One region of the Agarilytica rhodophyticola genome, then DNA from elsewhere that is predicted to be linked to it. Evidence: riboswitches for the same ligand, from Rfam matches in the RefSeq annotation. Region 1 holds a riboswitch; the other holds the start of a gene.

Region 1 (4,199 bases):
TATTCCTCAATGGAAAACCTGTTTAAAAATCCAACATACGCCATAGCTTATTCAAAGTTAAGTGTGGCGCTAATACCAATAACGCGAGGAGCACCAAGTTGATAATAGGGTTCTGTTTGATAAAAGTTTTGCGGATTATTACCAAAACTACCAAAACCTCGAATAATGGTATCTTCATCAGTTAAATTGCGCCCCCAAAGTGCCAATTGCCAAGAATCTCGCTGATAAGTTAGCCGAGTATTCCACAGAACATAAGATTCTGTTTGCTCTTCATGCCTTGCTGACAAGAAAAAGCTATCTTTAGCTTCTGCATCAATACGCCATGACAAATAGGGCAACACATCAAATTCCACTCCCACAGCAGCTTGATAACTAGGTGCGTGGGGCTGCTCTCGTCCTTCTAAATCCACTGGAGTCCCTGTATCAGCGTTGGCATTGGCGTGACTAAAATTTAAAAAATCACGAAACTCAGTTTCCAATAAACCAAGGTTGACCCAACTACGAGTACGCTCATTAATATAGTAGTTTACTTCTAATTCCAAACCATAGTTAACACCTGCAGCTGCATTACCAATAAAATCAGTAAAAGAGCAAGGACAATCACCGTTAACTTCACCAGAATCTCGGCTGGTGACTAAAGATTGCCGTACTTGGATATCGTCTCTATCTTGATAAAACAAACTTATTTGAGAATCGAGCTTACCACTTAGCCAAGTAGCTTTATGGCCAAGTTCGAAATTCCACATAAACTCGGTATCAAAAATAATAGGGATTAAATCGTTTCCGCTAGCATCTAGGGGACCTGGAATATTATTACCACCAGCTTTATAGCCACGAGAAACAAGACCGTAAAATAAATGATCTTCTATACCGCGATATTCAAGTGCAAGTTTACCGCCAGCAAAATCTTCATTATTTTCGATAACATTATTATTGCTATCAGAATAATCGGCTTTACGTGTCTCGGCACGAAGTCCAACAATCAACGATAGAGTATCGCCTAAGGGCACACCCAATTGTCCATAGGCCGCTATATTTTTGGTTTCGAAATTACTTCCAAATAGCGTAATTTCGGGATTAACAATAGGGCCGTAAAAGCTATCACCATTAGGATCGTTATTGGTGTAGGTCCTCAGCAAATCCACATCTTGCGCACGATAATAAATACCGGATACCCAAGATAGCTCACCTTCATCAGAGTTTGATACTAAACGTGAATCGAGAGAAATATTTTTATTATCCCGCTGATAATTGTCAAAGGTAGAATACTGAAAGAAAGCACAGGAGGAATCTATTGCGCAAACGGTTCGAAAACTCCAGTCCTCGTCAAAACCGTATTCTAAGTCGGAATCCGCAGCACTTAGGTTGGTTTCCCACTTAAAACTGTCAAAGCCTGCATAATCAAGCCCCAAAGCCAATGCCCGAGTATTAACACGGTCGTGGCCGGGTTGATCTGTGATCGTTTGACGATTACTTTCATAACTAAAAGCATCATAACCGTTGTCGGCATCAACAATATAACTTGTGAACTTAATCAACGTATCATCATTAGCCTGCCAATGTAGCTTAGTGCGGATTGTTGTCTCGTCAATATTCTCAGTATTGTCACGATTTAAATGAACATTAGAGGTATAACCATCACTTTGATTTTTTGATAGCGCGATACGCATGGAAATATCATCGCTGACAGGGCCACTAATCACTTGCTCATATTGGCGAGTATTAAACTCTCCGAGTGCTAAACGAAGGCTGCCTCCAGACTCAGAAGGATCTTGCGAGACTATGTTAATTAATCCAGCTAAAGCGTTAGCACCGTACAAAGTGCCTTGAGGACCACGCAACACTTCAACTTGTTTTATATCTAGAGTTGTAGCGGCGCCACCAACCCCGGTAAAATCAATACCGTCAATGATCAATCCTACCGAAGGGTTAATAGGGTCGACAAACTGACTACGTTCCCCGATACCTCGAATTTGAAAGAAACGACCACGGGAAGCACCAGAGGAAAAATTAACATTAGGGATAATATTTAATACATCTTCCAAATGACTCGCTTCACGAGCACGCAATTGAGCCTGTCCAATAATACTGACGCTTGTAGCAGTATCTAACACAGTCTTTTCATGAAACTCGGCATTCACCACCACTTCTTCTAGGGGTTTTTCCTGATAAGCTGCCAAGGCAGATCCGGCGGTAAATAAAGTAATTGCAGGTAATGTTCGATAAAATTTCAAGGATGGCCCTCGGTTTGTCAACAAAAAGACCCGGAGAGCAGCAGTTTGATAAGCTAAAGAAGCACCGCGTTAACGGCCACTCGTGCGCCGTTATTAAAAAAGGATGGCTGATCTTAAATCCTATCCCTACGCCAGAATTAACCGGATCAGGTTCAAAGGGTTTGAATGCTTATTCATCTCAGGCGAATACACTATGTAAAGACGCCACCCCTCAGGAGTAGCTGATTTTAACTTTTTGTTATTAACCTAGCAATCAAAAACCAGCATAGCTGTACGAGGTTTTTTGAGTTTCAACGTTTCTTTATAGAATCAGCCCGCGAAGATGTTGAGCCCACACGACGCCAAGCTTCATATTCTTCACCATTACGCCAGGTTACGCCGATGTACTCTTCCCAGTGATCGCCACTGTTACTATTGTTACCATTGCTAATACGGTAACGGTAACGACCACCACCACAACCTCCTGCACCAAAAGCCATTTGGCAAACCTTTAACACAATATATTCTCCGTCATAGCTAAAACCATCTTCAAGATTTTTGCATGTACCCATAAACTGCTTTGGCACAGAAAATATGTTTACTAAAGACTCTTTGCCCGCTACCTGTTTGATTGTAAATACCGAACATCCCTTGGAAAAATACTGTACGTCACCAACTTTGAGCTGTGACATATTCACCCTGGAAACACCACTTGGAATAAAAGTACGCTTTAAATCCTGAGCTATGTCTTTAAGCTGATATAGGAAATATCCTGCAACACATATCAGCAGTAGCAAAGAAAAGAAGATAGCCAATAAGAAGTATTTTATAAATTTAACTTTTTTGCTTGGCATTTACTTACGTGGGACATGAATATGCATAGTTTCTTTAACTTCCTCCATTACCACATAACTGGTGGATTCTTGCACTCCAGGCAAGGTGAGCAAAGTATCACCAAGAAAGTCTCGGTATGCTCTCATATCAGCAACACGGGCTTTTATCAGATAGTCGAAATTACCGGATACCAAATAACATTCTTGCACTTCATCTAGTGCCGCTGCAGCGCGCTTAAACTCGGCAAATATATCTTGCGACGTTCTCGATAGGCGGATTTGCACAAATACCACTAACGCCGCTCTTAGTGCCGCCGGGTCAAGTATAGCAGTGAAGCCCTTGATCACCCCTTGGCGCTCTAATTTCTTAACACGCTCCATGCAAGGAGTAGTGGTTAAACCGACACGGCGAGCTAGTTCCGAATAGGTGATACGCCCCTCCCGTTGTAGTTCGCGTAAGATATTACGGTCAATCTTACTGAGGTTTACACCATCAAGACTCTCATTAGTAGGTATTTTTTCTGTCATTTGTAGTTTTATTAGTTAATTTTTCTGAATAATTACAATATTAGAGAAATAATTCTTTTTGGCAACAATTATAATTTTTGCGTTCGTAAAACATACAATATTGGGAGGCTTAGGCCATGTTAATCGGTGTACCTAAAGAGATTAAAAACCATGAATACCGTGTCGGTTTGACGCCTGCCGGTGTACAAGAACTAACTGAAGCTGGTCATGATGTCATTATTCAGACTATGGCCGGAGACGCCATCGGTTTTATTGACAATGACTACGTTGCAGCAGGAGCAGAAATTGTAGGCAGCGCAGAAGAAGTATTTGAACGCGCTCAGATGATTGTAAAGGTGAAAGAGCCACAGCCAAATGAATGCAAAATGCTACGAGCTGAACAGACGCTTTTCACATACTTACACTTGGCCCCAGACCCAGAACAAGCCAAATTACTACTCGCCTCAGGTGCAACCTGTATCGCTTATGAGACAGTAACTGACGCTAATGGCGGCTTACCACTACTAGCGCCAATGAGTGAAGTAGCCGGACGTATGTCAATACAAGCAGCGGCTCATACGCTAGAAAAAGCCCAAGGTGGCCGCGGTGTGCTGTTAGGTGGTGTGCCAGGTGTTGAGTCCGCTAA
Region 2 (4,199 bases), 1.1 Mb from region 1:
CAATATGCCGGACAAAGAAAACATTTGTATCACCCATAATGACTTTCGCTTTGACAACTTAGTGCTTGATGAAAATGATCCGACAAAAATCATTGGTGTATTAGACTGGGAGTTAGCAACTTTAGGTGACCCTTTGATGGATCTTGGTAATAGCCTAGCCTACTGGGTGGAAGCTGACGACGATTTTCTAGCACAATCGACACGTCGCCAACCAACACACCTCAAAGGTATGTTAACCCGACAAGAAGTGATCCAGTATTATTTGGAAAAAACTGGGTTTAATGTTGATAATTTTACTTTTTACGAGGTTTATGGGTTATTTCGCTTGGCTGGAATTGCTCAACAAATTTATTACCGCTACCATCATAAGCAGACCCGTAATCCCGCGTTCAAAAATATGTGGTTTTTTGTCCATTATCTTTTGTGGCGCTGTCGTAAAGCAATTAAACGAGTAGCCTAGATGACCAGTATCTATTTAATTCGTCATGGCCAAGCGTCTTTTGGCCAACAAAATTATGATCAGCTTTCACCTCTTGGCAAGCAGCAGTCAAGGCGCCTTGGTGAATCCTTACAACAACGTTTGGGGCATTTCGACCGGGTATGCTTGGGCAGTATGTTTCGCCATAGACAAACAGCAGCCGAATGTTTAGAGGCAATGGGTCAAGACACGCCTGATGGTGAATGGGATTGCAATTCAGGATGGAATGAATACGATCATCAAAATATTCTCGCACAATTAAACCCCGAGTTCGCTACTGTAAGCGGCATTCAAGCTTATGTTAGCCAGCAGGCAGATACCAAGCATGCATTTGAAAAACTATTCAATGATGCCATTAGTCGCTGGATGAGCGGAGAGTACGATGGGGAATACTCTGAAGCTTGGCCCGTCTATCAAAAACGTATTAAGCAGGCGCTTGCAAAGACTATAGAAAAAAATCCCAATGCCGAGAAAATAGCAGTATTCACTTCCGGAGGAGCTATTTCCGTTATCAGCCAATACCTGCTTGGCGTGGCGCCTGAACATTTTATGAAACTAAACTGGACATTATTAAACTGCGGTGTAACAAAATTAGTAACAACAGGCAGTCGGCTATTTGTTGCCTCACTAAATGAACATACACATTTTGAAGGCCAGCACCAATCATTAATAAGTTATAAATAATAATAAAGACGACCATTATGAGTAGACAAAACATCTTAATTACAGGCGCAAGCTCAGGTCTAGGTAAGGGTATGGCGATAGAATTCGCCAAAATGGGGCGCAACCTCGCATTATGTGCTCGGCGTTTCGAAAGATTAGAGGAATTAAAAAAGGAATTACTCGATATCAACCCCAACATAAAAGTGGAAATACGCTCCTTAGATGTTGATAACTCAGACCAAGTATTCGAAGTATTTAAAGCATTTAAAGAAGATTTTAAAACACTGGATCGAATAATTGTCAATGCAGGCATGGGCAAAGGCGCTTCCATAGGGACAGGGTATTTTTATGCCAACAAACAGACAGCTGTGACAAACTTTGTATCTGCATTGGCTCAATGTGAAGCTGCAATGGAAATTTTTCGCGAACAAAACGCAGGTCACTTGGTTACTATATCTTCTGTCAGCGCAATTCGAGGTGCACGCAGGGCACTTAATGTTTATGCCGCCACCAAGGCAGCATTGACATCTATGAGTGAGGGTATGCGAATCGATGTATTAGCAACACCTATAAAAGTATCCACTGTTCACCCTGGTTTTATTCGCAGTGAGCTTAACGAAAAAGTCAAAAAAGTCCCATTTATGGTGGACACAGAAACAGGCTGCAAAGCCATAGTAAAAGCTATCGAAAAAGAAGGTGCAAATAGCTATGTCCCCGCTTGGCCATGGCTACCAATACGTTATGTGCTTAGTATAGCGCCTCTTTCTTGGCTCAAAGTCTTGGCTTAAAATGTTTAGCAAGGGCCTAACGGCCCTTAGCATCATTGTTATATTTTCTCGTTAATTCTTCTAATTTTTAGCATTGCCGTCTTAATCTCGCAATGAATTCTTCACCAAAACTCTTGTCACGTAAAAATTAGATTAGGGCATGCCAACAGCCCTGTCCAAATCTCTATTCCTACCGGTTGCATAGATTAAATTCTTAGGTAAAAGCTGACTGCATAAACAAACTTAAAGTTGCTGACTCAGGCAATAGCTATTTACAAATGCAAAAAAGAAGATCTATAATCTCATCCACTCGCGGGGTGCCATGTGCTGAGATGTACCTTATTTGAATCACTCGCTTAGACTCACTGTTTAGTTGAGATGTATTTTTACAAACCCGCATAACCTGATCCGATTAGTATCGGCGTAGGGACGAGTTTCATTTATTGCAAATAAAGCATCTTAAATTCATATATGATCATAGAGCTATAAATCTACATATGAATTTATAATAGATAAAAAGAGTGGCAGCAGTTTATTACACTTATTACGTAAAAAAATAATGAGTGTAAATTGAGAAAGGCTTTAGAAAAGTAAATTTACTTAAGTTCTGACTCTGCTTTCACACTATAAACGGCTTAAAGATTGATTAGCTAAAGAACTGATCAAAGGCCAACTTATAAAAACTCGCTTTGCTTTGTGATAATACACTTCCCTATCGCCGTATTATTAATTTATTTAACGGCGAAAGATATGAATACTCCTGAATTTCTCAAAAGCGAATCTGATACAGATACAGTTAAAAGCAGTATCTCAACCACACCATTACCTGCGAGTAAAAAAATATATTCTCAGGCATCAATTGACGGTGTGGAAATTAAAGTTCCGATGAGAGAAATTGCCTTAACCGATGGCACTACCACTGCCGTATATGATACTTCAGGCCCCTATACAGATGAAAACGAAGCCATCGATATTCATCGCGGTCTAAAAGATATCCGCTCCCAATGGATACAGCAACGAGGAGATGCTGAGCATTATCAAGGGCGAGAAATTAAAGCGATTGACAATGGTTTTGAAGACGCAAGCAAGGCTTTTCCATTTAATTCTCCTGAATTACAACGCCAACCTTGTCGCGCTAAAACAGGAAAAAATGTTTCTCAAATGCACTATGCTCGCCAAGGTATTATCACGGCAGAAATGCACTACATTGCGATTAGAGAAAACCAATTACGCGAAGCAATAAATAACGAATTTAACACCGAAGAAAGACAAAAGCGCCTGCAAGGAAATCCAATGGGAGCTAAGCTTGCACCTATAACAGCAGAATTTGTGCGCAAAGAAGTAGCAGAAGGACGAGCGATTATACCCGCAAATATTAACCATACTGAACTTGAGCCAATGATTATTGGCCGCAATTTCTTAGTAAAAGTGAATGCTAATATAGGTAATTCAGCATTAGATTCTGATATTGAGCAGGAAGTAGAAAAATTAGTTTGGGCAGTTCGCTGGGGCGGCGATACGGTAATGGATTTATCTACTGGCAAGCATATTCACTCCACGAGAGATTATATTATTCGCAACTCGCCCGTACCTATCGGCACCGTACCCATTTATCAGGCACTAGAAAAAGTTAACGGTGTGGCCGAGGATTTAACTTGGGAGATTTTTCGCGATACTCTGATTGAACAAGCCGAACAAGGTGTCGATTATTTTACTATTCACGCTGGCGTCCGTTTAGCTTTTATTCCCTTGACGGTTAACAGGGTTACGGGAATTGTTTCCCGTGGCGGCTCGATTATGGCTAAGTGGTGTATCGCCCACCACCAGGAAAACTTTCTCTATACCCACTTTGAAGAAATTTGTGAAATCATGAAAGCCTATGATGTAAGTTTTTCTCTAGGCGATGGTCTGCGCCCAGGCTCAGCGGCAGATGCAAATGATGAAGCACAATTTGCAGAATTAATTACCTTAGGCAAACTGACAAAAATAGCATGGGAACATGATGTTCAAGTGATGATTGAAGGTCCAGGACATGTGCCAATGCATCTAATCCAGGAAAATATGGACATGCAACTTAAACACTGTCACGAAGCCCCCTTTTATACACTTGGGCCATTAACTACTGACATTGCACCAGGCTATGATCATATTACCAGTGGCATTGGCGCCGCCATGATCGCGTGGTACGGGTGTGCAATGCTCTGCTATGTTACTCCCAAGGAGCATTTAGGTTTGCCTGATAAAAATGATGTTAAAGAAGGTATTATTACGTATAAAATCGCGGCCCACGC

The links. Region 1 has a riboswitch for thiamine pyrophosphate ahead of BVC89_RS01350 (TonB-dependent receptor). Riboswitches for the same ligand answer to the same signal wherever they lie in the genome.
Region 2: another riboswitch for thiamine pyrophosphate. It lies ahead of thiC (phosphomethylpyrimidine synthase ThiC); the one in region 1 lies ahead of BVC89_RS01350 (TonB-dependent receptor).

The regions. Positions count from the first base shown of each region.
Region 1 covers NZ_CP020038.1:316,670-320,868, reverse strand. The annotation lists gene BVC89_RS01350 (TonB-dependent receptor) at 48-2,234, opposite strand; TPP riboswitch at 2,341-2,456, opposite strand; gene BVC89_RS01345 (hypothetical protein) at 2,525-2,905, opposite strand; gene BVC89_RS01340 (Lrp/AsnC ligand binding domain-containing protein) at 3,068-3,574, opposite strand; gene ald (alanine dehydrogenase) at 3,691-4,199, shown strand, end outside.
Region 2 covers NZ_CP020038.1:1,369,597-1,373,795, reverse strand. The annotation lists gene BVC89_RS05860 (phosphotransferase family protein) at 1-460, shown strand, start outside; gene BVC89_RS05855 (histidine phosphatase family protein) at 461-1,162, shown strand; gene BVC89_RS05850 (SDR family oxidoreductase) at 1,180-1,929, shown strand; TPP riboswitch at 2,212-2,355, shown strand; gene thiC (phosphomethylpyrimidine synthase ThiC) at 2,659-4,199, shown strand, end outside.